Regions from separate parts of the Streptomyces sp. NPDC104814 genome, predicted to be linked through region 3. Evidence: riboswitches for the same ligand, from Rfam matches in the RefSeq annotation. Region 3 holds a riboswitch; each other region holds the start of a gene.
What was found. Region 3 has a riboswitch for cyclic di-AMP ahead of ACZ64A_RS03615 (M23 family metallopeptidase). Riboswitches for the same ligand answer to the same signal wherever they lie in the genome.
Positions count from the first base shown of each region.

Region 1: it holds a riboswitch for cyclic di-AMP, as region 3 does, so the genes downstream of both, ACZ64A_RS19110 (transglycosylase SLT domain-containing protein) here and ACZ64A_RS03615 (M23 family metallopeptidase) in region 3, are expected to answer to the same signal.
Region 2: it holds a riboswitch for cyclic di-AMP, as region 3 does, so the genes downstream of both, ACZ64A_RS00485 (M23 family metallopeptidase) here and ACZ64A_RS03615 (M23 family metallopeptidase) in region 3, are expected to answer to the same signal.
Region 4: it holds a riboswitch for cyclic di-AMP, as region 3 does, so the genes downstream of both, ACZ64A_RS22420 (transglycosylase family protein) here and ACZ64A_RS03615 (M23 family metallopeptidase) in region 3, are expected to answer to the same signal.

Region 1 covers NZ_JBVJOL010000005.1:164,523-171,913, reverse strand. The annotation lists gene ACZ64A_RS19115 (polyprenyl synthetase family protein) at 556-1,566, opposite strand; cyclic di-AMP (ydaO/yuaA leader) riboswitch at 2,156-2,340, shown strand; gene ACZ64A_RS19110 (transglycosylase SLT domain-containing protein) at 2,344-2,835, shown strand; gene ACZ64A_RS19105 (HAD family hydrolase) at 2,844-3,650, opposite strand; gene ACZ64A_RS19100 (FAD-dependent oxidoreductase) at 3,874-5,076, opposite strand; gene ACZ64A_RS19095 (carboxylate--amine ligase) at 5,208-6,464, opposite strand; gene fahA (fumarylacetoacetase) at 6,711-7,391, shown strand, end outside.
Region 2 covers NZ_JBVJOL010000001.1:120,695-128,085, reverse strand. The annotation lists gene ACZ64A_RS00500 (bifunctional acetate--CoA ligase family protein/GNAT family N-acetyltransferase) at 1-2,374, opposite strand, end outside; gene ACZ64A_RS00495 (HPr family phosphocarrier protein) at 2,554-2,835, shown strand; gene ACZ64A_RS00490 (GntR family transcriptional regulator) at 3,036-3,728, opposite strand; gene ACZ64A_RS00485 (M23 family metallopeptidase) at 3,941-4,684, opposite strand; cyclic di-AMP (ydaO/yuaA leader) riboswitch at 4,697-4,850, opposite strand; gene ACZ64A_RS00480 (M16 family metallopeptidase) at 5,086-6,474, opposite strand; gene ACZ64A_RS00475 (M16 family metallopeptidase) at 6,471-7,391, opposite strand, start outside.
Region 3 covers NZ_JBVJOL010000001.1:863,353-870,743, reverse strand. The annotation lists gene ACZ64A_RS03625 (TetR/AcrR family transcriptional regulator) at 1-472, shown strand, start outside; gene ACZ64A_RS03620 (SGNH/GDSL hydrolase family protein) at 624-1,409, opposite strand; gene ACZ64A_RS03615 (M23 family metallopeptidase) at 1,658-2,566, opposite strand; cyclic di-AMP (ydaO/yuaA leader) riboswitch at 2,572-2,727, opposite strand; gene ACZ64A_RS03610 (tyrosine-protein phosphatase) at 3,195-3,992, shown strand; gene ACZ64A_RS03605 (DUF6126 family protein) at 4,039-4,161, opposite strand; gene ACZ64A_RS03600 (helix-turn-helix domain-containing protein) at 4,158-4,778, opposite strand; gene ACZ64A_RS03595 (aspartate aminotransferase family protein) at 4,976-6,361, opposite strand; gene dxs (1-deoxy-D-xylulose-5-phosphate synthase) at 6,358-7,391, opposite strand, start outside.
Region 4 covers NZ_JBVJOL010000006.1:387,072-394,462, forward strand. The annotation lists gene ACZ64A_RS22395 (glycoside hydrolase domain-containing protein) at 1-159, shown strand, start outside; gene ACZ64A_RS22400 (SurA N-terminal domain-containing protein) at 306-947, shown strand; gene ACZ64A_RS22405 (nucleoside triphosphate pyrophosphohydrolase) at 1,037-2,092, shown strand; gene ACZ64A_RS22410 (cytochrome P450 family protein) at 2,089-3,387, shown strand; gene ACZ64A_RS22415 (transglycosylase family protein) at 3,515-4,618, shown strand; cyclic di-AMP (ydaO/yuaA leader) riboswitch at 4,802-4,970, shown strand; gene ACZ64A_RS22420 (transglycosylase family protein) at 4,974-5,693, shown strand; gene eno (phosphopyruvate hydratase) at 5,988-7,283, shown strand.

The DNA of each region.
Region 1 (7,391 bases), on a different contig from region 3:
CATGAGACCAAATCGGCCGCCGGGAGACGTCACTCCCTGGACGCAACTGCGTGTACTGCTGGGGTATGACATGGCGGGGCCTCAGGTACCCCTACCCGTAGGGGAAGTGGGGGGCCGGGGAGCCCGGGGGCGTGAGCCGGGGGAGGAAGGGGGCGGGGGAAGGGGGGCGGGGGAAGGGGCTCCAGAAGGCACGGGGCGGGGGGCCGGCGCCGGCCGGAGGTGGTACGGGGCGGATGGCGGGCGTCAGCCGGAGAAGGTACGCGGCGGACGGATGCCTTCAGCCGGAAAAGGCACGCGGCGGACGGCGGGCCGTCAGCCGGAGAGCGAACGCGGCGGACGGCGGGCCGTCAGCCGGAAAAGGCACGCGGCGGACAGCGGGCCGTCGCCGGAGAACGAACGCGGCGGACAGCGGGCCGTCAGCCGGAAAAGGCACGCCGCGGACAGCGGGCCGTCAGCCGGAAAAGGCACGCGGCGGACAGCGGGCCGTCAGCCGGAGAGCGAACGCGGCGGACGGCGGGCCGGCAGCCGGAGAACGAACGGGGCGGACGGCGGCCCTCAGCCCGCCCGGTGCACCACCGCGTCGCACAGCTCAATCAGCGCCGCCTTGGCGCCGCACTCCCGCAGCGGCGCCAGCGCGGCCCGCGCCTCCTCGGCGTAGCGGACGGTGTCGCGCCGCGCCTGCTCCAGCGCGGGGTGCGCCCGCAGCGCGGTCAGCGCCTCCGCGTGTCGCGCGTCGTCGCTCAGATCGGAGTCCAGCAGCTCGCACAGGGCGCGGTCCTCCGGCAGCCCGAGCCGCTCGGCCCGCTCCCGCAGCCGCAGCACCGGGAGTGTCGGGATGCCCTCGCGAAGATCCGTCCCCGGCGTCTTGCCGGACTCGTGCGAGTCGGAGGCGATGTCGAGTACGTCGTCCGCCAGCTGGAAGGCCACGCCCAGCCGCTCCCCGTACTGCGTCAGCACGTCCACGACCGTCTCGTCGGCGCCGGACATCATCGCGCCGAACCGGCACGACACCGCCACCAGTGACCCCGTCTTGCCGCCGAGCACCTCGAGGTAGTGGTCGACCGGGTCGCGCCCGTCCTGCGGGCCCGCGGTCTCCAGGATCTGCCCGGTGACCAGCCGCTCGAACGCCAGCGCCTGCACCCGCACCGCCTCGGGCCCGAGGTCGGCGAGGATCTGCGAGGCCCGCGCGAAGAGGAAGTCGCCGGTCAGTACGGCGACCGAGTTACCCCACCGCGTGTTCGCGCTGGGCACCCCGCGCCGTACGGCGGCCTCGTCCATGACGTCGTCGTGGTAGAGCGTCGCCAGGTGGGTCAGCTCGACCACGACCGCCGACGGCACGACACCCGGCGCATACGGGTCCCCGAACTGCGCCGCCAGCATCACGAGCAGCGGCCGGAACCGCTTCCCGCCCGCCCGCACCAGGTGCTGCGCGGCCTCCGTGATGAAGGGAACCTCGCTCTTGGTGGCCTCGAGCAGCCCTTCCTCGACAGCCGCCAATCCGGCCTGGACATCGGCCTCGAGAGCCTGGTCCCGCACGCTAAGCCCGAACGGCCCGACGACGGTCACGAGGGGTCTCCTGTCTGCTGGTGCCGGTTGGCGATTACACGGTTTGTCGATAGGTCGCTGACATCACTCAAGTCAGCGTATCCGGTCACGTTTCGATCACCGATAGCGCCCACGGTTACAGGCCAGGCGGTATCGGATCGCGCCCGATATGTTTATCGATCAAATCTGATCAACCGAAAAGTACCGATATCAACCATGCTCGTGTCGCGAAGACCACCGCGAAGACCACCCCCACCCTCGGCGACAGACCCCGCCCCACCGTGCCACAACACGACCCGACTGCCCGTTTTGCCGTAATTAATCAGCCGATCCACCTTGGTCACCTTGGTACCAAATGTGTTTCCCCTGTGACACCAGTGAATTGGGTCACGCGAGCCTCTCGTCGGTCTCCTGTCCGTCCGCCCCGCGTTTAACCAGCCCTCACAAGCAAGTTGGGCCTAGACGATCACAAAGGATCAAGCAGCCCAAACGCCCCGGACCAAGGTCAACCAGGGCATTAGGTGAAACCGGTACTTGTTCCCGGCATCAGCTCTCGCATAACTTCCCGGCCTGTCGGATGGACGCCTAATCCTGCCGCCGTCCGGCATCCACCATCGGACCAACTCATCCGTGTACGGCAGGAGCGGGGGACCCAGGTAAGTCGCCGAGCCGGACGTCGTCACCCCGACGACGCCCCGGACCGGCTCGGGGTGAAGCCGTGCCGCATCCGCGGCCGGCCGGGCATCTCCAGCCCGAACCCGACAGCTCACCTCGCAGGCGCCGGAGAGGAACTTCGTCATGTCTGCTGCCGGTCAGCACCGCCGCACCCGCACGTCCCGCCTCGTCCGCACCCTCGCCGTCGCCGGCACCGGTGCCGCCGCCCTCGCGCTGCCGCTCTTCGGCGCGACCAGCGCCTCCGCCGCCACCCCGGCCAGCGCCACCGTGATCACGGCCGCCAACTCGGCCTACCCGAACAACCTCGACGGCTGGATCCGCCAGTCGCTGGCCATCATGTCCCAGCACGGCATCCCGGGCACCTACGACGGGATCTACCGCAACATCATCCGCGAGTCCTCCGGCAACCCCGCCGCCATCAACCTGTGGGACTCCAACGCGGCCGCCGGCACCCCGTCCAAGGGCCTGCTCCAGGTGATCGACCCGACGTTCCTCGCCTACCACGTGTCCGGCACCTCCATGGACCCGTACGACCCGATCGCCAACATCACCGCGGCCTGCAACTACGCGGCAGCCCGCTACGGCTCGATCGACAACGTGTTCAGCGCCTACTAGGCCGCACTTCACGGGAACAACCGCTCGAGGACGACGGCGATGCCGTCGTCCTCGTTCGACATGGTGACCTCGTCGGCCACGGCCTTCAGCTCCGGATGGGCGTTGGCCATGGCCACCCCGCGGGCGGCCCAGGCGAACATCGGGATGTCGTTCGGCATGTCCCCGAACGCGAGCGCCCGCTCGGCGCCCAGCCCGAGATGGCCGGCCGCCAGCGCGAGCCCCGTCGCCTTGGTGACACCGCACGGCTGCAGCTCCACCGTCCCCGGCCCCGACATGGTCACCGTCGCCAGGGAACCGACCACCGCGCGCGCCGTCGCCGCCAGCTCGTCGTCGGACAGCTCGGGATGGCGCAGCAGCACCTTGCTGATCGGCTCGCCCCACAGATCGTCGCGCCGCCCGACCCGCACCGCCGGCAGCGTCGGGTGCGGCATCCGGTAGCCGGGCTCGATCAGCGTCAGCCCGTCCACGCCGTCCTGGTCGACGGCGGCGTACACCTCCCCCACCTCGGCCTCGATCTTGCCGAGCGCGGTCTCGGCCAGCTCCCGGTCGAGGGTCACCGACCACAGCAGACGGCCGGCCCCCGCGTCGTACACCTGCGCGCCCTGGCCGCACACCGCGAGCCCCGTGCAGCCGAGGTCCTCCAGCAGCGGCCGTACCCGGGGCGCCGGGCGGCCCGTCACCACAAGGTGGCGCGCGCCGGCCTTCGCCACCCGCGCGAGCGCGGCCCGGGACCGGTCGGAGAGCGTGTCGTCGCCGCGCAGCAGCGTTCCGTCCAGGTCAGTGGCAATGAGGGCATATGCGAGGGGTGCGGCCATGATCAGAGAATACGGACCCCGCGGGGCACCCGTTCACCGCCCGATCCGGCCTCCTCCGGCCCGGGTTCCGGCAGGGATGCGGAGGCCGCCGAGGCGGCCGGCCCACCCGGGCTCATCGCCGGTTTCCCGGCCCGGCGGCACGCGCGGAAGGATCGACCGGACCACCGCGCCCGCCGGACCGGCCCGCCGCGCCCGCCGGACCGCCACGCCCGTGGTTCGCCCCTCAGCCGTGTGCCGCCACCAGGTGGCGGGCCAGGCGCGGCGAGGCGAACTCCGTGCCGCACACGAACCGCATCACCGGGCCGTACGACCCGGCCGCCGGCAGACCCGTGAAGTACAGGCCGGGGACCGACGAGACGTACCCGGCGCCGAGCCTGGGGGTGCCGCGGCTGGTGGCGAGGGTGGTGCGCAGCCCGTGGCCGAGGAAGTCCATCGCCGCGATGTTCACCCGGTAGCCGGTGGCCGCGATGACGTGGTCGGCGGCCAGCCGCTCGGTGCGGCCGGTGTGGCTGCGCACGGTGAGGGTGGCGCCCTCGCCCGTCGGCTCCGCCCGCACGATCCGCTGCACCTCGCTGACCTGCACCTTCCCCGAGAAGCGCTCGCGCAGCCACCAGGCGCCGAGCGGGCCGAGGACCCGGCGGACCAGGTAGTGGCGTATCTCGGCGGGCAGATAGCGGTAGGGATGCGGGTAATAGCTCAGCGCCCACAGCGACCAGGCCCGGCCGAACGGCGACTCGGGGCGCAGCCGGGGCTGGTCCCAGGGGGCCGCGCCGAACGCGACCCGGCCCCGGCCGCGGGCCACCACCCGCACCCGGGCCCCGGCCTCGGCGGCGAGCGCCGCCGTCTCCAGCGCGGACTGTCCGGCGCCGACGACGATCAGTTCCCGGCCGGCGAAGCGGGTCAGGTCGTGGTGCTGGGAACTGTGCGAGACGGGCGCCGTGGCGGCGGGCCCGTCCGGCGCGGCCGCGGCCAGCTCGCGGGGCAGGTGGGACAGGCCGGACAGCCCGGTGGCCACGACGACGGCCCGCGCGGTGAACTGCTCCCCGGAGTCCAGCTTCAGCTCGAAGCCGCCCCCGGTGCGCCGGTCCACGGACACCACCCGCACCCGCTCCAGCTCGGGCACCAGCTTCTGCTGGAACCACTCGCCGTAGGCGATGAACGTTTCCACGGGAATGATGTCCTCGTCGTTCACCAGCCGCCGGATGCCGGCCGCGTCGCAGTAGTCGGCGAGGGTGTGCCCGCGCTGGGGGCAGTCGATGCTGGAGGCCGCGGGGGTCGACTTCAGGAGCATGCCCGCGGGCATGTTGTCGCGCCAGCTGACCATGGGGTCGCCGAAGACGCGGACGGGCACGCCACGGGCGCGCAGATGGGCGGCGGTGGACAGGCCGAAGGGGCCTGCCCCGAGGACTGCTACCGGTTGGTTCACGAAGTCCCTCCCCAGGACGTCATGTCGTCACTTCGCGGTGTGTCGTCACGGTGGCGTCACCTCTCGGTGTCGTCACTTCGTGGTGTCGTCACTTCGTGGTGTCGTCACTTCGTGTTCCGGCCGGGAGGAGGCTACGACTGGTGGCGTCCACCCGGTCCGGTGCTGCCACGGCGGTGTGTCCGCCACAGCTGATAGAGGTGCTTCGCGCCGGGTCGCACGAAGCGCGCGAGCATCGTGAGGAAGGGCAGCGGGTCGTCACCCGCGAGCCAGGCCAGCTCCGTGCCGCTCGCCCGGGCCGGTGCGTGCGGCGTCGTGTAGCCGCTGCGGCGGTAGGCGAGCAGGGCGGCCAGGTCGATGTTCTCCACGATGTAGCGATGGCCGGCGCGCTGTTCCCCCTCCGGAACGGTGCGGCCGGTCAGGTCCAGGTGCATGGCCCGGACCACGTCCACCCCCGCCTCGTTCTCGAAGAGGCGGAACTGGGCGCCCATGCGCGGGTTGAAGTCGAGGAGCTTGTACTGTCCGTCGCGCCGGTCGAAGCGCAGGTCGAGGTCGATGATTCCGGTGAAGCCGATCTGTTTGATGAAACGTGCGGCGAGGTCGGCGAGTTCCGGGTTGTCGACGACGTAGGCGTTCGCCGTCATCCCGGCGTGCGGCGGCCAGGAGCGGACCTTGACGCCGGTGAACATCGCCAGCGGTGCCGAGTCGGCGCCGAAGCAGGCGTGCACGATCCAGTCCTCGGCCTGCTCGCGCGGCAGATACTCCTGAAGGATCACCCCGGGCGGCTCCCCCCAGTGCCGCGCCAGCGCGAGCAGGCCGTCGCGGGTGGTGATGCGGGTGGTGCCGTTGACGGCCGGCTGCCTGCGGCGCACGAACGCCTCACGGTTCTTGGCCACCACCGGGAAGCGGGCCTTCTGTGCGAACGCCACGATGTCGTCGTACGACCGCGGGAACGCGGCCGCCGGGCTGGGGATGCCGTGCTCCGCACACAGCTCGTGCAGCCCCTGCTTGCTGGCCAGCCGGCGCGGCAGGTCCCGGGCGACGCGCGGGAAGAGGAACGGCCCGGCGAGGTCCTCCTGGTGCTCGGCGATCAGCACCGCCGCCTCCTCGTCGGTGGGGATCAGCACGGTCGGCCGCCCGATCCGGCGCCCGATCCGCAGCAACCCCTCGACCAGGTGCCCCGCCTCCTCCGTGCCCGTCGTCGGCCACACGAACGCGCGCCGCAGATAACGGGAGGCGGCGGCCGGCGTGTAGGGGTCCTCGGTGATCGCGTACATGGGCACGCCCAGACGCCCCAGACTGCGGATCGCCCCGACCCCGCCGTGGTGCAGCGGGTAGTTTCCGAACTTCACGATCAGGCCCGGTACTTCACGGTCGGCCTGGAACGGCAGGCTTGCGGCACTGCTGGCCACGGGTCCCCCCACGTGTCCCCCCGACGGAACGGATGCCCTCCGTCCGTGTTCCCCGCAAAGGACGCTAAGCCGGAATTGCCACCTCCGACAAGGCCATAACGGACATTGCAAACTCTTTAGACACTGCCCAAGACAGCCGCCTCGGCCGTAACGTGTGCCGCGAACCACTTGGATCACGCGGCCCTGGCGCCGTGTCCGACGTGCACGAAAGCGAGGCGGCACCGCATGCCCCCCTTCGACGTCCCCGAGGGCGACCCCTTCGGTGCGCACAACCTTCCGTACGGCGTCTTCTCGCCCGCCGGTTCCCCGGCCGAGCGGCGGGTCGGTGTCCGGCTCGGCGACCACGTGCTCGACGCGGGAGCGGCGGCGATGGCGCTCGGCTCCCCCTATGCCACGCTGCTCGCCCAGCCCTCGCTGAACCCGCTCCTCGCCGCCGGCCGCACCACCTGGTCCGACGTCCGGCGCGCGCTGACGGCGTGGGTGACGGTGCCCTCGCACCGCGAGACCGTCGAGCCGTTCTTCCACCCCCTGTCCTCGGTGACCCTGCACCTGCCCTTCGAGGTCGCGGACTACGTCGACTTCTACGCCTCCGAGAACCACGCCCGGAACGTCGGCCGGATCTTCCGCCCCGACGCCGCCGACTCCCTCACGCCCAACTGGAAGCACCTGCCGATCGGTTACCACGGCCGCTCCGGCACCGTCGTCGTCTCCGGCACCGACATCGTGCGTCCCTCGGGCCAGCGCAAGGCCCCGGCCGATGCGGCACCCGTCTTCGGCCCGTCCGTCCGCCTCGACATCGAGGCCGAGGTCGGCTTCGTCGTGGGCACTCCCTCCTCCCTCGGCGAACCGGTCGCCCTCGGCGACTTCCGTGACCATGTCTTCGGGCTGTGCCTGCTCAACGACTGG
Region 2 (7,391 bases), 740 kb from region 3:
TGGCCTTGAGGGCGACCGGGTAGCCGAGGGCGCGGGCGGCTTCGGCGGCGTCGTCGGGGCTGGGCGCGGGCAGGGCGCGGCGGACGTGGACGCCGTAGCGGCCGAGCAGTTCGCAGGTGTCCTCGGTGGAGAGGGTGAGGCCCTGTCCGCGCGCGAGCAGCGCGTCGATCAGGCGGGCGGCACCCTTGACGTCGATGTCGTCGTACTCGGGGACCTTGCCGGGGTCGGCGGCCTCGCGCCGCCACTGGGCGTACCGGACGGCCTCGGACAGGGCCCGTACGGCCCGCTCGGCGGCGGGATAGGCGGGGATGAGGTGGGTGTCCTCGGGGGCGTCGGCGGGGGCCGGTGACTCGGCGGTGGCCGGAGGTTCGGCGGAGGATGCGGTCCCGGTGGGCGGGACGGGTGGCCGTGTGTCTTCCGGGACTGCCGCCGCATGCGCGTCTTCTGGCGTCGGCGAGCCCTGTGCGTCCCCCTGGCCCGCCGTGAGCGGCACGCGCGTGTCCGCCTGGGGCGCCGTGCTCGCCGCAGCCGAGAGCGCCTCCGCGAGGCCGCCCAGCTCGACGTGGACCACCAGGACCGGCTTGCCGGGCACGGCCGCCGCCGCGGAGCGCAGCGCCTGCGCCAGCTCGGCGTCGCCCGGTGAGCCCTCGCCGATCGCCGGGATGGCGGTCACGACGACGGCGTCGCAGGTGTCGTCGGCGAGCGCCCGCGCCAGGGCCACGCGGAAGTCCTCCGCGGAGGCGGCGGTGGTGAGGTCCAGCGGAACGTGCGGACGCAGCCCGGCGGCCAGGCACTGGTCGTACGTCAGCACGCCGAGGGACTCGGAGTTGCCGAGGATCGCCACGCGCGGGCCGGCGGGCAGCGGCTGGCGGGCCAGCAGCAGACCGGCGTCGACCAGTTCGGTGATCGTGTCGACGCGGATCACGCCGGCCTGGCGCAGCAGCGCGGACACCGTGGCGTGCGGCAGGCGTGTCGCCCGTACGGCGTGTCCCTGGGGCGCGGATCCGGCGCCCTGGACGACGACGAGGGGTTTGGCGGCCGCGGTGCGCCGGGCGAGGCGGGTGAACTTGCGCGGGTTGCCGAGGGACTCCAGGTACATCAGGGCGACGTCGGTGTCCGGGTCGTCGTACCAGTACTGCAGGACGTCGTTGCCGGAGACGTCCGCGCGGTTGCCGGAGGAGACGAACGTCGACACGCCGGTGACGCCCGTGACGCCGCCGCCACGCCGGTGCAGCCGGGAGAGCAGGGCGATGCCGATGGCGCCGGACTGGGCGAACAGGCCGATGCGGCCGGGGCGCGGCATCTCCGGCGCCAGGGAGGCGTTCAGCCGGACGTCCGCCGAGGTGTTGATGACGCCGAAGGCATTGGGGCCGATGATCCGCATGCCGTACGTGCGTGCCTGGCGGACGAGTGCGCGCTGGCGCTCGCGTCCTTCGGGGCCGCTCTCGGCGTATCCGGCGGAGATCACCACGAGTCCCTGCACACCGTGCTCGCCGCACTCGGTGACGACCTGGGGCACGTGGTCGGCGGGCACGGCGACGACGGCGAGGTCGACCGGTCCCTCGATCTCCCGCACGGAGCGGTGGGCGGGGACGCCGTCGATGTCGGTGACGTCGGCTCCGAAGGCGCGGTTCACGGCGTGCAGACGGCCGGTGTAGCCGCCCTCGCGGAGGTTGGCGAGGATGCTGCGGCCGACGCCGCCGGGGGTGCGTCCGGTGCCGACGACGGCGACCGAGCCGGGCATCAGCAGCCGTTGCACGGAGCGGCCCTCGGCGCGCTGTTCGCGCGCGTACTGCACCGCGAGGGAGCGCTCGGTGGGCTCGAGGCCGAACTCCAGGCGCACCACGCCGTCCTCGAAGCTGCGCTTCTGGGTGTACCCGGCGTCCGTGAACACCTTGATCATCTTGCTGTTGGCGGGCAGGACCTCGGCGGCGAAGCGGCGGATGCCGCGCTCGCGGGCGACGGCGGCGATGTGTTCGAGCAGTGCGGAGGCGACGCCGCGGCCCTGGTGGGCGTCCTGGACGAGGAAGGCGACCTCCGCCTCGTCGGCGGGTGCGGACGCGGGCATTCCGTTCTGACCGATCCGGTCGTAGCGTACGGTTGCGATGAACTCGCCGCCGATCGTGGCCGCGAGTCCCACCCTGTCCACAAAGTCGTGGTGTGTGAAGCGGTGGACGTCCTTCGCGGACAGACGCGGGTAGGGCGCGAAGAAGCGGTAGTACTTCGACTCGTCCGAGACCTGCTCGTAGAAGCTGACCAAGCGGTCCGCGTCATCGACGGTGATGGGGCGGATCCGCGCGGTGCCGCCGTCGCGCAGCACCACGTCGGCCTCCCAGTGGGCGGGGTACTCCTGCCTGTCCGACGCGCTCTGCATGGGGCCCAGAGTACGGCTCGCGTACGACAACGGCGCGGGGCACTCTGTGGAGGACGGATGCCGGGTCGAGGCCGAGGCCCGGTGATCGCGTCCGGTGGGGTCGCAGGACCCCTCCGGGCATGCTTCACCATATGGGAAACTGGTCTAGACAACCCTGAGAAACTGAAGGGCAGCAACACATGGCTGAGCGCCGCGTCAACGTCGGCTGGGCCGAGGGCCTCCATGCCCGCCCCGCCTCCATCTTCGTCCGAGCCGCCACGGCCACAGGCGTCCCCGTGACGATCGCCAAGGCCGGCGGCACCCCCGTCAACGCGGCCTCCATGCTGGCCGTCCTCGGCCTGGGCGCCCAGGGTGGCGAGGAGATCGTCCTCGCCTCCGACGCCGAGGGCGCGGACGCCGCCCTGGACCGTCTGGCGAAGCTGGTCTCCGAGGGCCTCGAGGAGCTCCCCGAGACCGTCTGAGTCCCGCACGGCCGCTTGAGTCACGCCTGAGGGTCTGATTCACGCACAAAGAAGCCGCGTCGGCCTTTCGAGGCCGGCGCGGCTTCCTTTTTCCACCCTCCGCGAACCCCGGAGGAAATGTGCGGCGCGAACGAGAAATGCGAAAAGGGCAGCCCTTTCAGCGGGCTCACGTGTCCCTCTCTTTGTATACGGCGCTCGCGTTAATGCCGTGGGCCCGATGTGTTTACGGGATGTTGCGAACTCCTCACCGGCTCGGCTCGCTCCCCACCGAAGCGGCGCAGCCGATACGCGCCGGCGGAGCGTTCGGCGTGCAGGGCCGCGACGGCCCGGGCCCGCTCCCCGTCGCCGCGCGCCACCGCGTCCGCGAGGGCGCCGTGCTCGGCCCAGGTCCGGACGGGGTCGGCCGACGGCTCCACGGCGTACATCCAGGCGATCTTGTGGCGCAGCTGGGTGAGCGTGGCGGTCAGCGCCGGGCTCCCGCACGCCTGCACGAGCGTCTCGTGGAACCAGCCGCCCAGGGAGCGCAGCTCGTCGCCGGTGCCCTGCTTGGCCCGTTCCTGGCCGAGCCGCACCAGGCCGCGCAGCACCTTCAGATGCGCCTCGGTGCGTCGCTGGGCGGCGCGGGCAGCGCCGAGCGGCTCCAGCAGCATCCGCATCTCCAGCAGGTCGGCCGCTTCCTGCTCGGTGGGTTCGGCCACGCACGCGCCCGCGTGCCGTCGCGTCACGACGAACCCCTCGGCCTCCAGGGTGCGCAGCGCCTCTCGCACGGGCACCCGGGAGACGCCGTAGCGGCGGGCCAGCACTTCCTCGGTGAGCCGGCTGCCGCGCTCATGGACACCGGCGACGATGTCGTCCCGGATCGCCGTGCACACCGAGTGCGCCGGAATGCGCATGTCCGACCTCCGCTTCGGGCCCCGTGAAACGCCGACGATGGACGCGTTTTCGTGACTCTATTCCAAGGGGACGCCATTTCCGATGGCGGAGCGGATTCCATGGATATTTTTTGGTCACCTCGCCGGATTTCTCCGGGGCGAGGCGCGGGGAAACGGCGAAAGCCCCGGCGCGGTACGCCGGGGCTTTGCGGGGCTGGTGCCGTTCTCGCGTGTCAGACGTTCACTCCGTGCGCGCGCAGGTAGGCGACCGGGTCCATGTCGGAGCCGTACTCGGGGCTGGTGCGCGCCTCGAAGTGCAGGTGCGGGCCGGTGGTGTTGCCGGTGTCGCCGGACAGGCCGATCTGCTGGCCGGCGACGACCTGCTGGCCCACCACGACGCCGATGGACGACAGGTGCCCGTACTGGGTGTACGTGCCGTCGTGCATGCGGATGACGATCTGGTTGCCGTAGGCGCCGCCCCAGCCGGTCTCGACGACGGTGCCGTAGCCCACGGCGTGGACCGTGGTGCCGGTGGCGGCGTGGAAGTCGATGCCGGTGTGGTGGCCGGAGGACCACAGGGAGCTGCTGGCCTCGTAGCCGGTGGAGACGTAGGAGTGCGCGATCGGGGCCACGAAGGTGGTGAGGCGCTTGCGCTCGGCCTCGCGGGCGGCCCGCTCCTTGGCCTCGTGGGCCCGCGCGGCGGCGGCCTCGCGAGCGGCCTGCTCGATGGCCGCCTGCTCGGCGGCCTGCTTCTGGGCCTCGGCCTGGGCGTCGATCTGCGCGGCGACGGCGTCGTCGACGCTGATGACGGGGAGCAGACCGGTCTGCTCGGCGGAGCTGTCGGCGGCGAGGGCGGGCGCCGCGAGGGCGCCGATGACGCCGGTGGTGGTGAGCGCGGCGATACCCGCGGCCTGCGCGGTGGTGCGCTTCATCCGGCTGGGACGACGGTGCTTCCCGGTGGCGCTGACGAACGCCATGTGGCGGCTTGTCCTTTCCTTCCCTCTCGCCTACCGGGTTAGCTGACGGGTTCGGAGCAGGAAGGTCTCCTACGGGCCCCCTCTCGGGCGCCCGATTCACCCCAGGGACGTGTGGGTCCCCGGCTCCCCTGGCTCGCGCCGTACGGGGACTCGGCGATGACTGTCCGGTGCCGCGGGTGCGGCGCACTGCCTGACGAACAGCCCGGACGAAGCTACGGTGATCGACCTTCAGTCCTCAAACGAATCAGGGGTTTTGTAAGCCATCCCACAGGCCAGACAGGCAACCTCCGCCCCAATTCGGGCATATGTGGGATGCAGCGCCTTCGATCACAAACAGACCTGCGGACAGGGCGGGGGCCCTGGTGCTCCGTCAGACACCAGGGCCCCACGCGCATGTGCGGCTACTCCGCGCTCACCACGGTGACGTCACCGATGCCGAGGGCCTCGACGGGCTCCTTGATCTGCGCCGCGTCACCGACCAGCACGGTCACCAGACGGTCCACCGGGAAGGCGTTCACGACCGCCGCCGTGGCCTCCACCGTGCCGGTCGCGGCCAACTGCCGGTACAGCGTCGCCTGGTAGTCGTCGGGCAGATGCTGCTCGACCTGGTCGGCGAGCGTGCCCGCGACGGCTGCCGCGGTCTCGTACTTCAGCGGGGCCACCCCGACGAGGTTCTGCACGGCGACGTCGCGCTCGGCGTCGGTCAGGCCGCCCTCCGCCAGGGTGCGCAGCACCGTGAAGAGGTCGTCCAGCGCCGGGCCGGTGTTGGGCGTGTCCACCGAGCCGCTGATGGCGAGCATCGCCGCGCCCGTGCCGTCGGGGGCGGAACGCAGCACCTGGCTGAAGGCGCGCACGCCGTAGGTGTAGCCCTTCTCCTCGCGCAGGACCCGGTCCAGGCGGGAGGTGAGGGTGCCGCCCAGGCAGTACGTGCCGAGCACCTGGGCGGGCCAGACGCGGTCGTGCCGGTCGGGGCCGATCCGGCCGATGAGCAGCTGCGTCTGGACGGCGCCCGGCCGGTCGACGATGACGACGCGGCCGGTGTCGTCGGCCGTCACCGCGGGCACGGGGCGCGGCTCGGTGCGTGAGCCCGTCCAGGCGCCCAGGGTGTCGCCGAGCAGGTCGTCGAGGTCGAGGCCGGTCAGGTCGCCGACGACCACCGCGGTCGCGGTGGCGGGGCGCACGTGCCGCTCGTAGAAGGCGCGTACGGCCGCCGCGTCGAGGGCCGCGATCGTCTCCTCGGTGCCCTGCCGGGGGCGCGACATGCGCGAGGAGGCCGGGAAGAGCTCCTTGGACAGCTCCTTGGCGGCGCGCCGGGCGGGGCTGGCCAGCTCGTGCGGGATCTCGTCGAGGCGGTTGCGCACCAGCCGTTCGATCTCGCTGTCGGCGAAGGCGGGCGCCCTGAGGGCGTCGGCGAGCAGGCCGAGGCCCTTGGCCAGCCGGGAGGCGGGCACCTCCAGGCTGAGGCGGACCCCCGGGTGGTCGGCGTGCGCGTCGAGGGTGGCGCCGGCCCGCTCCAGTTCGGCGGCGAACTCCTCGGCGGAGTGCTTGTCGGTGCCCTCGGAGAAGGCGCGCGCCATGATCGTGGCGACGCCGTCCAGGCCGGCCGGCTCGGCGTCCAGGGGAGCGTCCAGGAGCACCTCGACGGCGACGACCTGCTGGCCGGGCCGGTGGCAGCGCAGCACCGTCAGGCCGTTGTCGAGCGTGCCGCGCTCGGGGGCCGGGAACGCCCACGGCTTGGCCTCGCCCGCCTGGGGCCGGGGGTGGAAGTCCATCGTGGCGAGCTCGGTCACTTGGCCGTCTCCTCGTTGTCGTTGCCGGCCTCTAGGGTCGCTTCCTGCTCCGGGTCCTCGGGCACGTCGGCGTCCGGTGCGGCCTGCGGGGTCTTCGGCTCGTACACGAGCACTGCGCGGTTGTCGGGGCGCAGGCGGGCCTTGGCGACCTCCTGCACCTCCTCGGGCGTCACCTCGAGCACGCGCTGGACGGCGGTGAGGGCGAGCTGCGGGTCGCCGAACAGGACCGCGTAGCGGCACAGTTCGTCGGCGCGGCCCGCGACGGTGCCGAGCCGGTCCAGCCACTCGCGCTCCAACTGCGCCTGGGCGCGTTCCATCTCCTCGGCGGTGGGGCCCTCGGCGGCGAACCGGGCGAGCTCCTCGTCGATGGCGGTCTCGATGACCGGGACCTCGACGTCACCGGAGGTCTTCACGTCCAGCCAGCCCAGCGAGGGCGCCCCGGCCAGCCGGAGCAGGCCGAAGCCGGCCGCGACGGCCGTGCGGTCGCGGCGCACCAGCCGGTTGTACAGGCGGGAGGACTCGCCGCCGCCGAGGATCGTCAGCGCGAGGTCGGCCGCGTCGCACGCGCGTGTGCCGTCGTGCGGCAGCCGGTAGGCGCCCATCAGGGCGCGCGCCGGGACTTCCTCGTGGATGACCTCGCGCAGCTGGCCGCCCATGACGTCGGGCAGCGTGCCGTCACGCGGCTCGGGCTTGCCGTCGTGGGAGGCGATGGAACCGAAGTACTTCTCGACCCAGGCGAGGGTCTGCTGCGGGTCGATGTCGCCGACGATGGACAGGACCGCGTTGTTCGGCGCGTAGTAGGTGCGGAAGAACTGGCGCGCGTCCTCCAGGGTGGCCGCGTCCAGGTCCGCCATGGAGCCGATCGGCGTGTGGTGGTAGGGGTGACCCTCCGGGTAGGCGAGGGCGGTCAGCCGCTC
Region 3 (7,391 bases):
CTTCTCCACCAAGGAGAAGCTGGTCGCGGCGGCCTTCGCCTACGCCGCCGAGGCCGACCTCGGCCGTCTGCAGGAGCTGCTCGGCCGCCGTACCACCGCGCTGCGCCGGCTGCGCGCGGCGGTGCGCTGGTACGCGCCGACGGGGCAGGCCAAGGGCTGGCGGCTGTGGATCGAGGGCTGGTCGGCGGCCCTGCGCGAGCCGCCGCTGCGCGAGGTGGGCCGCGCCCTGGACCGGCAGTGGAAGGCGGCGCTCGCCGAGGTGATCGCGCAGGGGGTGGCCGCGGGCGAGTTCACCTGTCCCGATCCGGCCGCCGCCGCGCTGCGGCTGACGGCTCTGCTGGACGGGCTGGCGGTGCAGCTCACCGCGTACGGCGGCACGGTCTCGCGTATCCGGGCGCAGGAGTGGGTCGACGAGGCGCTGGCCCGCGAACTGGGGCTGACCCGGGAGGCGTTGACCGCAGGAGGACGGTGAGCAGAACCCGGGGAGCGTACCCCGGGGGTTCGCAGCGGCGTCCCGGGCCCGGCGTGAACCGACTGCACGCACCGGGCTGTACGGGCCGTTCCCGGCCTGACGGCGGGCGAGGGGCGGTCGCACCCGTGGCAGCCGCCCCTCTCCGCGCGGCTCAGGCGACGGCCGCGATCCGCATCTTGATGTCGTCCGGGGACAGCGTGCCCTTGGCGGTCACATGGTCGCCGGAGGACTCGCCGCGCAGCCGCCGCCCGATCCACGGCACCAGGTACTCGCGCGCCCAGTGGACGTCGTCGCGCCGGACCTCGAGCGTGCCGCGCGGCGGCAGCGGCGGCCAGGGCTGCTCGGGGTCGGCCGGGATCCTCAGGCCGAGCGCCTGGCCGGCCCGCAGCGCCACCCGCGTGTGCCCCTCGGGCGACAGGTGCAGCCGGTCGCCGTCCCAGGCCCGCCGGTCCTGCACCGACTTCAGCGACCACAGGTCGAGCACCGGGCATCCGTAGCGGTCGGCGATGGCCCGAACGTGCCCGTTGTAGGTGGCGATCTTGCCGCGCAGGTGCTTGAGGAGCGGGACGCCCCGGGTGTCGAAGCCGGTCGTCACCATGACCGTGCCGGCCACGGCGGCGAGCTGCGCGACCGCCCTCTCGAACCGCTCGGCGACCTCGTCGGGGTCGGTGCCGGGCCGGATGATGTCATTGCCGCCGGCACAGAACGACACGAGGTCGGGGGCGAGTTCGACGGCCCTCGGGACCTGGTCGGCCACGATCTGGTCGAGGAGTTTGCCGCGCACCGCGAGGTTCGTGTAGGTGAAGTCTCCCTCGGGCCGCCGGTCGGCGAGGAGTACGGCGAAACGGTCGGCCCAGCCCACGAACTGCCCGTCGGGGCCCGGGTCTCCGACGCCTTCGGTGAAGCTGTCCCCCAGCGCCACGTACGACCCGATCACTGCTCTGCTGTCACTCTTCGAATCGTCTGCCACAGCCGTCCATGATTCACCCTTGAATGTGACCTACGCGACCGTAGGCAGGGGTTGACGGACGGTGAGATAAGCCACTCCACGTGTCCGGCCGTGTCGGGAATAACCGCCCCGGCCATGTGCCCGGCCGGTCCGGGCACACCGAAGGCCGGACACCCGTGGATCGGGGTCCGGCCTCGGTGGCGTGTCAGGCGGGTGGCCGCCGGGGCGGCGCGGGGTCAGCCGACGGTGACGCCGTGGGCGCGCAGGTAGGCGACCGGGTCGACGTCGGAGCCGTAGTTCGGCGTGGTGCGGATCTCGAAGTGCAGGTGCGGGCCGGTCACGTTGCCGGTCGCGCCGGACAGGCCGAGCTGCTGACCCGCGGTCACGCTCTGGCCGGCCGAGACGGAGATCTGCGAGAGGTGCGCGTACTGGGCGTAGTAGCCGTCGTTCAGCTTGACGACGACCTGGTTGCCGTAGGCGCCGCCCCAGCCGGCGGAGACGACGGTGCCCGCGCCGACGGCCTTGACGGTGGTACCGGTCGGGACGACGAAGTCGACGCCCGTGTGGTACCCGCTGGCCCACATGCTGCCGGGCGTGTGGTACGCGGTGCCGATGGTGGCGCCGGTGACCGGGAGGGTGAAGCCGGAGGCGGTGCTCGCGGGCTGGGCGGGCTTGGCGGCCTCGGCCTTCGCGGGCTCGGCGGCCTTCGCGGCGGACTTGTGCGCGGGCGCCTCGCTCTTGTGCGACGGGGCGGCGTGGTGCGACGCGACGGCCTTCTTGCCGAGGGTCAGCTTCAGACCGGGGTGGATGAGCGACGGGTCGCTGCCGACGGCCTCACGGTTGTCGTCGTAAAGCTTCTTCCAGCCGCCGGCGACGTGCTGCTCGTTCGCGATCCTCGACAGGTAGTCGCCGGACTTGACGGTGTAGACGCGCACGCCGGACTGCGGCGCCTTCTTCGCCTCGGACGGCAGGCTCTGGACGGCCTTGCCGGACACCGACTGGGCGGCGGTCTGCGGCGTGGCCGCGTGCGCACCGGCGGCGCCCATGAGCGGCAGCGCGAGCGCGGCGCCACCGGTACCGGCGACGGCGAGCGTACGGGCGAAACGCTGGGACTTCGGACGACGGTGCTTACCCTTTGCGGGCATGGCGCTTTTCCTCTCCGGCGCCTGCGAGGTGAGCTGTCGGGTTCGGGCTGGAGATGCCCGGCCGCGCTGGGCGCGGCTTCACCCCATAGCCGTTCCGGGAACCGGAACAGGCGGTCGTACCTGTGGGTCCCCCGCTCCTGCCGTGCGTCGGGTGGGTGGGTGCGGTGCACCGGACGGCGGCAGGATTCGGCGTCCGTCCGGATTTCGTGGGGAACGTAAGCGAGCAGGACGCACGGGGACAAGCGAAAGGTTGCGTGAACGGGCGCTTCTCGTGATCCAATGCCGGAATACGCCGTCACGCTGTGTGAATTGGATCTGCTGTCGGTTCGTCAATTCACCAGGAAATACTCAATCATTACGTGGACATGACGTACGACGGACGGTCACGGTTATGACCCTCCTCACGCGGCCACCTTCCAGGGATCCTCAATTCATTGCGAGTTGGAACGAAGGCGCCAATTCGGGCAGAAGGCCCAGATGTGACGTGGGCGGATATCCATCCCATTCGAGTGCCGTCTCCGGGGAGGCGGGGACAACCGGTTGCCCCGGGAATCCATGTCGTATCGTCGAAGGGCAGCCCGTCGGCCATTCGAGCCGTGTCGGCGGGCACGAGCGGGAGGAGCCCTTCGTGACGCAGCAGGTGCCGTCGACCGAACCCGAGCTGACCGGAGTGCGCAACTTCCGAGACGTGGGCGGCCTGCCCACGGTCGACGGGCGGCGGGTGCGGCACGGCGTGCTGTTCCGCAGCGGCCACCTCGCCCACGCGACGCCCGAGGACACGGTGTACCTCTCCTCCCTGGGGCTGCACACGATCTTCGACTTCCGCAACGCGGCCGACCAGAAGCTGGAGGGCCCGGACGTCGAGCTGCCGGGCGTGCGCAACGTCAACCTGCCGCTGTCGGACCCGGCGGACGGCGCCGAGTTCTGGAAGATGGTGCGCGACGGCGATCTCGACCAGCTGCGCGGCATCCTCGCCGACGGCAAGGGCGCGAACCGGATGATCGCCTCCTACCGCACGATCATCAAGGAGCGCACCGGCGAGCACTCCCGGGTGCTGCACGCGCTCGCCGAGGACAGCGTCCCGGCCCTGATGCACTGCGCCGCGGGCAAGGACCGCGCGGGGCTGTCGATAGCGGTCACCCTGCTCGCCCTGGGCGTGGAGAAGGACGCCATCGTCGAGGACTACCTGAAGTCCAACGAGAAGCACCGCCGGTACAAGGTGCGCCGCAGCGGCTCGGCGGAGTCGGCCTACACCCCCGAGGTGATGGAACTGCTCAGCCCGCTCTTCGACGCGCGCGCCGAGTACCTGACGGCGGCCATGGAGACCATCGAGGAGACCTGGGGCGGCGTCGACGCCTACCTGGAGCAGGGGCTCGGGCTCACCCCCGCGGGCCGGGAGCGGCTGCGGGCACGCCTGCTCGACTGACGGCGGGACGGCGCGGCGGCGCCGGCGGCGCCGGCGGCGGGGGGACCTATCGGTTGGCGCCCAGCTCGAACAGCAGCCAGATGAACCCGGCCAGGACGTGTCCGACGGCGATGTAGATGATGAGCCGGATCCACAGGGTCCGGGGGAACTTCTCCTCGAAGTTGCTCATCGTGCCTCTCCAGGGTGGGCGGGCCCCAGGCACAGCGTGGCCGTGGGGCTCTGCAGCAGGGTGTGGACGAACAGGAGCTCCAGACCGCCGGGGTCCTCGGCGGCGATCCGGTGCGGGGTCAGCGAGTCGAAGTGCGCGCTGTCCCCCGGGCCGAGCCGGTGGGTGGTGTCCCCGAGGCGCAGCCTGAGCCGTCCGGCGAGGACGTACAGCCACTCCTCGCCGGGGTGCACGCGCACGATGTCCCCCTGCGCGCCGTACGGCACCTGCACCCGCAGGGCCTGCATACCGCGGCCGGGCGCGCCGGCCTGCCGGTACGTCCAGCCGCCGGCCGCCGTCGGCTCCATGTCCGCGCCGCGCACCACGGCGTCCCGCTCGGCGACGTTCTCGCCGAGCAGCTCCGAGACGGTCGTACTGTAGATACGGGCCAGCGCGAGCAGCATCGGCAGGGATGGCTGGCGCTGTCCGGTCTCCAGACGGGACAGATGGGCCGGGGACAGACCGGCCTCGCGGGCGGCGGCCTCCAGGGTGAGGCCGGCGCGGCGGCGCAGGGACCGCAGCTGCGGGGCCACCGCGGGCAGGTCGCCGGCCGGTTCCGCAGGGGACTCGGAGGAGCTCATGCCTCCCATTGAGCCGCGGATTTGCCTCTGCGGCAAATCTCTTGCCTCAGAGGCAAAGCGGCCGCCGCCGACCGGTCCGCCACCCGCTGACCGCTCGCGGAGCGCCTGGCCCACGCCCGAGCCGCCCACGGACCGCCCCGCCGGACCCGCGCCGGCCGCCGCCCTGTCCGCGAGCCCGCCCGGGCCGTCGGTCGCCGCTACCGGTTCGTCACCGCCTGTTTGATCAGGGTCTTGCCGAAGTCCCACATCAGCCCGTTGCCGCTGTGCGCGTCGTCCATCACGGCCGTGAAGGCGTCGATGAAGCGGTCGACGTCCGCCTCGTCGATGATCAGCGGCGGGATCAGCTTGATCACCTCCAGGTGGTCGCCGGAGACCTGGGTGAGGATCCGGTGCCGCTGGAGCAGCGGTACGACGACCATCTGCGCGAACAGACCCTTGCGGGCGGCCTGGAGCATCGTCCAGCGGCTGCGCAGCTTCAGCGAGGCGGGCCGGCCGAACTCGATGCCGATCATCAGCCCGCGGCCGCGGACGTCGGCGAGCAGTTCGTACTTCTCGGTCAGCGCGGCGAGCCGCGACTTCAGCAGCTCCCCCGTCCGGCGCACCCCGGCGACGATCTGCTCCTGCTCCATGACCGACAGCACGGCGAGGCCGCACGCCATCGCCTGGGCGCCCGAGCCGAAGCTCGCCGAGTGCACCAGGACCCGGTCCATGGACGAGTAGACCTTCTTGAAGATCCACTCCTTGCCCAGGGTGGCGCCGACCGGCACATACCCGCCGGAGAGCGCCTTGGCCACGCAGACCAGGTCGGGTTCGACGCCGTCCTCGTGCTGGTAGGCGTAGAAGTCACCGGTGCGGCCGAGGCCGGTCTGCACCTCGTCGGCGATGAGCAGCGCCTTGTGCCGGCGCAGCAGCTCCTGCGCGGCGCGGAGATAGCCGGGCGGGGCCTCGTGCACGCCCTTGCCCTGGATCGGCTCCACGATCAGGGCGGCCACGTCGCCCTTGCTCAGCTCCCGTGCGAGCGCGTCGAGGTCGCCGAGCGGGACCGCCGTGTCGGGCAGCAGCGGGGCGAAGCCGTCCCGGAACCCGGACTCGCCGTTGACCGACAGCGAGCCGGTGGTCAGCCCGTGGAAGGCGTGGTCGCAGTACAGGACGCGCGGCTTGCCGGTGGCGTACCGGGCGAACTTCAGGGCGGTTTCGACGGCCTCGGTGCCGCTGTTGCCGAAGAACACCCGGTCCAGGTGCGGGCTGTGCGCGAGCAGCCGTTCGGCGAGCAGGCCGGGCAGGGGCTGGCAGTCGAAGCGGGTGAGGTCGGCGAGGTCGAGGTCGAGGACGTCGTGCAGCGCCTTGCGGACGACGGGGTGGTGGCGGCCGAGGCCCATCACCCCGAACCCGGCGAGCATGTCCAGGTAGTCGTTGCCCTCGGCGTCGAAGAAGTGGGCGCCCTCGGCACGCTCGTAGACCTTGTCGAAGCCGATGGTGCGCAGCATGCGCGGGAGCTGCGGATTGAGATACCTGGCGTGCAGCTCGTAGCGTTCCCCGCCCCGCTCGGCGAGCAGGGCGCCGAGGTCGAACTCGGTGGTCATTCACTCTCCTTGGCTGTGCCGTCGAGGTCCATGACGGCCAGACTCGCGCTGATCCGGCCCGCCACCTCGACGGGCGTGAGGCCGATGTCGGCCAGCACCTCGCCGCGCTTGGCGTGGGCGAGGAACTGCTCCGGGATGCCGAAGCGCCGTACCGGCACGTTGACGTCGGCGTCACCGAGGGCGAGGGCCACCGCGCTGCCGACGCCCGCCGCGCGGCTGTTGTCCTCGACTACGGCGACCAGCCGGTGTTCGGCCGCGAGGGCGGGCAGCGCCGCGTCGACCGGCTTCACCCAGCGTGGGTCCACGACCGTGCAGCCGATGCCCCGGGCGTGCAGCAGTTCGGCGGCCTGCAGGCACACCGGCGCCATCACGCCGACCGCGACGAGGAGGACCTGCGGGCTCTCCGCCGAGCGGTGCAGCACGTCGAGGCCGCCCACGCGGTCGATCGCCGGGATCGACGGCCCGACGGACTCCTTCGGGAAGCGGACCAGGGTCGGCGCGTCGTCCACGGCGACGGCCTCGCGCAGCTGGGCGCGCAGCTGGTCGGCGTCGCGCGGCGCGGCGATCCTGAGGCCGGGCACGACCTGGAGGACGGACATGTCCCACATGCCGTTGTGGGAGGGACCGTCGACCCCGGTGACGCCGGCCCGGTCGAGGACGAAGGTCACCCCGCAGCGGTGCAGCGCGACGTCCATCAGCAGCTGGTCGAAGGCGCGGTTGAGGAAGGTGGCGTAGACGGCGACGACGGGGTGCAGTCCGCCGGTGGCCAGGCCCGCCGCGGAGACGGCCGCGTGCTGTTCGGCGATGCCGACGTCCCACACCCGGTCCGGGAAGCGGGCGGCGAACTTGCCGAGGCCGACCGGGTGCAGCATGGCCGCCGTGATCGCGACGACGTCGTCCCGTTCCTCGCCGATCCTGACGATCTCGTCGCCGAACACGGAGGTCCACGACGGCCCGTCGGCGGGGACGAGCGGCGCGCAGGTGAGCGGGTCGATGACGCCGACGGTGTGGAAGTGGTCCTCCTCGTTGC
Region 4 (7,391 bases), on a different contig from region 3:
AAGGAGACCACCACCGCTGACTGGCCGTGGGGCGCGACGCAGTTCACCGACCACAGTCGCGGTCACCAGTACCTGGTGAACAGCAAGGAGACCCGGGGCGGCTACACGCTCACCGTGGACCGTGACGCGTGGGACGCGCCGGTGGCCATCGTCGGCTGACCGTCTTCGCCCCGGGAGTGCGCGCGGCGGTGCCGGAAGTGACGCTGAATCGTTGGTCGAATGGGTTGGCCTCAGCAGCCCCACTGCCTACCATCGATCACCGCAAGACTTTGTGCACCGTCGCACAATCTCCTCGGGAGGTTCCCTTGCACCGCCGCCGTCGCACCGCGCTCCTGCTGTCCGCCGCGATCGCCGCGGCGGCCCCCCTGCTCACCGCCTGCGGAAGCGACGCGCATCCGGGCGCGGCGGCCGTCGTCGGCGGCCAGAAGATCACGGTCTCCCAGCTCCAGGACCGGGTGAACGAGGTCCGCGCGGCGCAGCGCGCGGCGGCGGGCGACGAGGCGAACTACGCCCGTGTGGTGTCCGGGTCCGGCAACCTGACCCGGCAGACGCTGCACAGCATGGTCCTGGACCAGGTGCTGCACCGTGCCGCGCAGGACGCGGGCGTCGCCGTCACGCGCCATGACGTGCAGCAGCTGCGCACGGGCGTGGAGCAGCAGCTCGGCGGGGCGAAGGCGCTGGAGACGACCTGGCTGCGCGAGTACGGCATCCCGCCGCAGCGCGTCGACGACAACCTGCGTCTGCAGGTCGAGGCCCAGAAGCTCGCCGCGAAGCTGGGCACCGACACCAACCAGCCGGCGTTCTGGAAGGCCCTGTCCACGGCGTCGCGCGAGCTGGGCGTCGACCTCAACCCGCGCTACGGCACCTGGGACGCCCAGAAGGTCGGCCGGGTGGACTCGAAGACCCCCTGGGTGCGTGACACGGCGGCGTCGCAGCAGCCGACGTAACGGCCCACCGGCGGGCAGATCATCACACTGCGGCCCCGCCCTGTGGACAACGAGCGGAGCCGTCTCCCGGCGCGCGGTACGTTCGAAGCGTGAACGCACCGCGCCTCGAAGACTCCGCCGCTCCCGGCCGTATCGTCCTGCTCACCACCAGCCACCGCGTGGCGCCCGGTCTGCTGTCCTGGCCCGCCTGGCAGGCGGTGCGGGAGGCCGACCGGGTGCTGTGCGCGGACGGCCACCACCCCCAGCTGCCGTACCTGCGCGAGGCGGGCGTCGTCGTCGAGGTGGCCGCCCCGGGCGCCGACGAGCTGCTCGAGGCCTGCGCCGGCGGCCGCACGGTCGTGGTGGTGGCGACCGGTGAGGGGGAGCCCGCGCTGACCGACGGGCTGGCCAGGCTCGCCGGCTCCGGCCGCGTCACGATGCCGGACCTGGAGCTGCTGCCCGCCTCCTACGACCTGCCCGGCGCCCGTCTGCTCGACCTCGTCCAGGTCATGGACCGCATCCGCGTCGCCTGCCCGTGGTCCTCACGCCAGACCCACGAGGGCCTGGCGAAGTACGCCATGGAGGAGGCGTACGAGCTGGTCGAGGCCATCGAGGACGGCGACCGCGACGAACTGCGCGAGGAGCTGGGCGACGTCCTGCTCCAGGTGGTCTTCCACGCCCGTATCGCCGAGGAGGACCCCGAGGCCCCCTTCTCCGTCGACGACGTGGCCGGCGGCATCGTCGCCAAGCTCATCCACCGCCACCCGCACGTCTTCGGGGACGCCGTCGCCACCACCCCCGAGGAGGTCAAGGAGCACTGGCTGCGCACCAAGGCGCAGGAGAAGCGGCGTACGTCCGTCACGGAGGGCATCCCGCTGCACCAGCCCGCGCTGTCCCTCGCGGCCAAGCTCGCCTCGCGCGCCCGCACCGCCGGCCTGGACGCGGCGCTGCCGCAGGGCGACGGCATCGGTTACCAGCTGCTGGCGCTCGCCGCGCGCGCCGAGGCGGACGGCGTCGACCCGGAGACGTCGCTGCGCGCGGCGGCCCGCGCCTACCGCGACGCGATCCGCGAGGCGGAGGGCGTCAGCGGTGACGCCCTCCCCGCGGCGGCGGCCGGCCACCGCGACGCGGAGGCCCACCCGGATCCGGATACGGTCGGAGAGTGACCGAGCAGCTCCGCCCCGACGACGCCCCCGAACTCTTCACCTGGGAGTTCGCCGCCGACCCCTACCCCGCGTACGCCTGGCTGCGCGAGCACGCGCCGGTGCACCGCACCCGGCTGCCCAGCGGGGTGGAGGCCTGGCTGGTCACCCGGTACGCCGACGCCCGGCAGGCCCTCGCCGACCAGCGCCTGAGCAAGAACCCGGCGCACCACGACGAGCCGGCGCACGCCAAGGGCAAGACCGGCATCCCCGGGGAGCGCAAGGCGGAGCTGATGACGCATCTGCTGAACATCGACCCGCCGGACCACACCCGGCTGCGCCGCCTGGTCAGCAAGGCGTTCACGCCCCGCCGGGTCGCCGAGTTCGCGCCGCGTGTGCAGGAGCTGACCGACCACCTCATCGACGGATTCGCCGAGCGGGGCTCCGCCGACCTCATCCACGAGTTCGCCTTCCCGCTGCCCATCTACGCCATCTGCGACCTGCTCGGCGTACCCCGCGAGGACCAGGACGACTTCCGGGACTGGGCCGGGATGATGATCCGGCACGGCGGAGGGCCCAGGGGCGGGGTCGCCCGGTCGGTGAAGAAGATGCGCGGGTACCTCGCCGAGCTGATCCACAGGAAGCGGCAGGCGCTGCCCGCCGAGCCCGTTCCCGGCGAGGACCTCATCTCCGGACTGATCCGCGCCTCCGACCACGGTGAGCACCTCACCGAGAACGAGGCCGCGGCGATGGCGTTCATCCTGCTGTTCGCCGGCTTCGAGACCACCGTCAACCTCATCGGCAACGGCACCTACGCCCTGCTCACGCACCCCGAGCAGCGGCACCTGCTGCAGGACTCCCTGGCCCGGGGCGAACGGGCGCTGCTGGAGACGGGCGTGGAGGAACTGCTGCGCTACGACGGCCCGGTGGAGCTGGCGACCTGGCGGTTCGCCACCGAGCCGCTGAGCGTGGGCGGGCAGGACATCGCTCCCGGCGATCCCGTCCTCGTCGTCCTGGCGGCCGCCGACCGCGATCCGGAGCGTTTCCCCGAGCCGGATCTGCTGGACCTCGCCCGCCGTGACAACCAGCACCTCGGCTACGGCCACGGCATCCACTACTGCCTGGGCGCCCCGCTGGCCCGTCTGGAGGGCCAGGCCGCCCTCGCCACCCTGCTCACCCGGCTGCCCGACCTCCGACTGGGGGCCGAACCGGCCGATCTGCGCTGGCGCGGGGGCCTCATCATGCGGGGGCTGCGCCAGTTGCCCGTGACGTTCACGCCCGCTCCCGCACAGAAAACTGACACATCTTCAACTATGTGATCTTCACGTGATCTGCGCGGCATGAACTTGTGACTGGCGATCGTCTGCCGATACGTTCACTCGTCAGCGCGACGCCGGTGCCTCAAGGCGCCGCGCCGGTCAGTGCTGTCTCGCGAAAGGTCACCGCATGCTCTCCGGGAACGGTCGACACCGTCGCCCCCGTCAGGCTCCGGCCCTCCTCGTCACGGCCGGAGTGACCGGCTCCGCCATCGCCCTCCCGCTGCTCGGCGCCGCGAGCGCCCACGCGGCCGACGGCGCGACGTGGGACAAGGTGGCCGAGTGCGAGAGCGGGGGCCGCTGGAGCGACAACCCCGGGATCGGGCTCTACGGCGGCCTGCACCTGTCACAGGAGGACTGGGAGGGGCACGGCGGCCTGGAGTACGCGGCCCGGCCCGACCTCGCCAGCCGTTCGCAGCAGATAGCGGTCGCCGAGAAGGTCCTCGCCGACCAGGGCGTCGGCCACTGGACGGTGTGCGGGCTGACCTCGGGCCTGTCCGCCGACACGTCCGCACCGGACGTCGACACGGGCGTGGCGGGCGACACCGCGGGCAGCGGCTCGGCGTCCACCGGCGCCGGCTCCGGTACGGGCTCCTCCGGCTCGACCGGTTCCACCGGTGCGCCCGGCACCTCCGGTTCGGCCGGTACCTCCGGATCCACCGGATCCACCGGTACCTCCGGAACATCCGGAACCTCCGGTTCGGTGGACTCGCCCGGCTTGCCCGACTCCTCCGGTACGCCCTCCGGCGCGCCGGCCGGAACGCCCCCCGCGGGCACTCCTGCGCGACCCTCTGACGGTCCGTCGTCCGCCACGCCCTCCACGGGCGGCGCGGCTGCGTCCGGTACGCCCGGAACATCCGGTCCCGGCACCGCGCAGCCGTCCGGCAGCGCCTCCGCGGATGACGCAAACAGCGACGATCCGGACAACCTGCGCCGGATCGTCGGGGATTCGGAGCTCGTCGACACCGGCGCGCTCGACGGCGGCGGCCGCCACCGCGGCGCCGGCGCCGAGGAGAGCGCGGCCGCGGCGAGCGCCGCGTCCGCCCCGGGCCGGCACGCCTCGCGCTACACGGTGCTCGGCGGGGACAGCCTGACGTCCATCGCCGACTCCCTTCACGTCGAGGGCGGGTGGCGCGCGCTGTACGCGGAGAACCGGGACGCCATCGGCGCCGACCCGGGCCACATCGTGCCCGGTCAGACACTGCTTGTCGGTGGCGAAACGGGCGAAAAGTAGCGGGAGTTGACGCCCCGTTTTGGGACTGATGTCCGCTTTGGTGAAAGTGTGGGATGAGTCTCAGAAGCCGTGATCGTCTTTGAAATTCGCCCGATCGCCTGTCTACGGTCATGACCGCTCGCCACCGCGAGCCCCGGCCGGCCGCAACGCCGAATCCTGCCAGCGGCCGCACGGGAACAGTCGTCGCTCTACGCGCCGCAGGCAGGAGCGGGGGACCCAAGGTAAGTGCCGCGCCGGGCAGTTGAGCCGGAGCGGCTAGGGGTGAAGCCACGCCTCCCAGGGGAGGGGTGGCCGGGCAACTCAACCGGCCCGAACCCGACAGCTCACCTCGCAGGCGTCGGTGAGGGGATCCACCATGCTGTTTTCCGGCAAGGGCAAGCACCGTCGTCCGTCCAAGACCACCCGCGTCATCGCGCTCGCCGGTGTCACCGGTGCGGCCGTCGCCGCCCCGCTGATGGCGGCCGGCAACGCCTCCGCCGCCACCACCTCCGAGTGGGACGCGGTCGCCCAGTGCGAGTCCGGTGGCAACTGGTCCATCAACACCGGCAACGGTTACTACGGTGGCCTGCAGTTCTCCGCCTCCACCTGGGCCGCGTACGGCGGCACCGCCTACGCCCCGCAGGCCAACCAGGCCAGCAAGTCCCAGCAGATCGCCGTCGCCGAGAAGGTCCTCGCCTCCCAGGGCAAGGGCGCCTGGCCGGTCTGCGGCACGGGCCTGTCGAACACCCCGAACAACGGCGGCGGCTCGTCGAGCTCCTCCAGCTCTTCCAGCTCTTCCAGCTCCTCGCAGGGCACCACCACGACGCGCTCCACCGAGCAGCAGAGCGCCTCCCGCTCCAGCGAGCGCCCGGCGCAGACGCCGAAGAAGCAGAGCACCAAGACCGTCACCACCCCGACCGGCAAGAAGGTCAAGAAGGGTGACGGCGAGTACAAGGTCGTCACCGGCGACACCCTCAGCTCCATCGCCGGGAAGCACCACGTCGCCGGCGGCTGGAAGAAGCTGTTCGACCTGAACAAGGACATCGTCGACGACGCCGACCTGATCTTCCCGGGCCAGCAGCTGCACCTGAAGTAAGCAGCCGGCCGGCCGGCCAAGGGCCGCTCCCCGTCCCCACGGGCTCCCCGCCCCGGTGCGTCTCCCCCCGTACGCACCGGGGCGGGGTTTTTCTGTGCCGGTTTCCGTGCCGGTGGTTCGCCAGGTGTTCAGCCGGAACGCCACCCCCCTTTGTTCCGACGGTGAACAATGGGTACGGTCTGTCTGTCCACGGGCCGGGCGGTCGGCTGGCCGATGGCCCCGGGGCGGTTAGGCTCTAGTCGCAAGGCTCACCAGCCCCGCACTTTCAGCGTCACATCCACGAAGGAGATGCTCGTGCCGTCCATCGACGTCGTCGTAGCCCGGGAAATCCTGGACTCCCGAGGCAACCCCACGGTCGAGGTCGAGGTCGGCCTCGACGACGGCAGCACCGGGCGTGCCGCCGTCCCGTCCGGCGCCTCGACGGGCGCCTTCGAGGCCATCGAGCTGCGTGACGGCGACTCCAGCCGTTACCAGGGCAAGGGTGTCGAGAAGGCCGTGCTGGCCGTCATCGAGCAGATCGGCCCGGAGCTGGTCGGCTACGACGCCACCGAGCAGCGCCTGATCGACCAGGCCATGTTCGACCTGGACGCCACCGACAACAAGGGCTCCCTCGGCGCCAACGCCATCCTCGGCGTCTCGCTCGCCGTCGCCCACGCCGCCTCCGAGGCCAGCGACCTGCCGCTGTTCCGCTACCTGGGCGGCCCGAACGCGCACCTGCTGCCGGTGCCGATGATGAACATCCTGAACGGCGGCTCGCACGCCGACTCCAACGTGGACATCCAGGAGTTCATGATCGCGCCGATCGGCGCGGAGTCCTTCTCCGAGGCGCTGCGCTGGGGCGCCGAGGTCTATCACACCCTGAAGAAGGTCCTGAAGTCCAAGGGCCTGGCCACCGGCCTCGGCGACGAGGGCGGCTTCGCCCCGAACCTCGGCTCCAACCGCGAGGCCCTCGACCTCATCCTCGAGGCGATCAAGGAGGCCGGCTACACCCCCGGCGAGCAGATCGCGCTCGCCCTCGACGTGGCCGCGTCCGAGTTCTACAAGGACGGCTCCTACGTCTTCGAGGGCAAGAACCGCTCGGCCGCCGAGATGACCGAGTACTACGCCGAGCTGGTCGACGCCTACCCGCTGGTCTCCATCGAGGACCCGCTGTTCGAGGACGACTGGGCCGGCTGGAAGACCATCACCGACAAGCTCGGCGACAAGGTCCAGCTCGTCGGTGACGACCTGTTCGTCACCAACCCCGAGCGCCTGGCCCGCGGTATCGAGGAGGGCGCCGCCAACGCCCTGCTGGTGAAGGTCAACCAGATCGGCTCGCTGACCGAGACGCTGGACGCCGTCGAGCTGGCCCAGCGCAACGGCTTCAAGTGCATGATGTCCCACCGCTCCGGCGAGACCGAGGACGTCACCATCGCCGACCTCGCCGTCGCCACCAACTGCGGCCAGATCAAGACCGGCGCCCCGGCCCGCTCCGAGCGCGTCGCCAAGTACAACCAGCTGCTGCGCATCGAGGAGATCCTCGACGACGCCGCGGTGTACGCCGGCCGCAGCGCGTTCCCCCGCTTCCGCGGCACGGTCTCCAAGGGCTGAGCCGAGCGCCGAGCCAAGCGCTGAGCCAAGGGCCGGGTCCACGGGCCCGGCCACCGGTCGAGCCCGTGTCCTGGCCCAAGGCTGGGCCAACCTGGCGTAAGGCTTAGC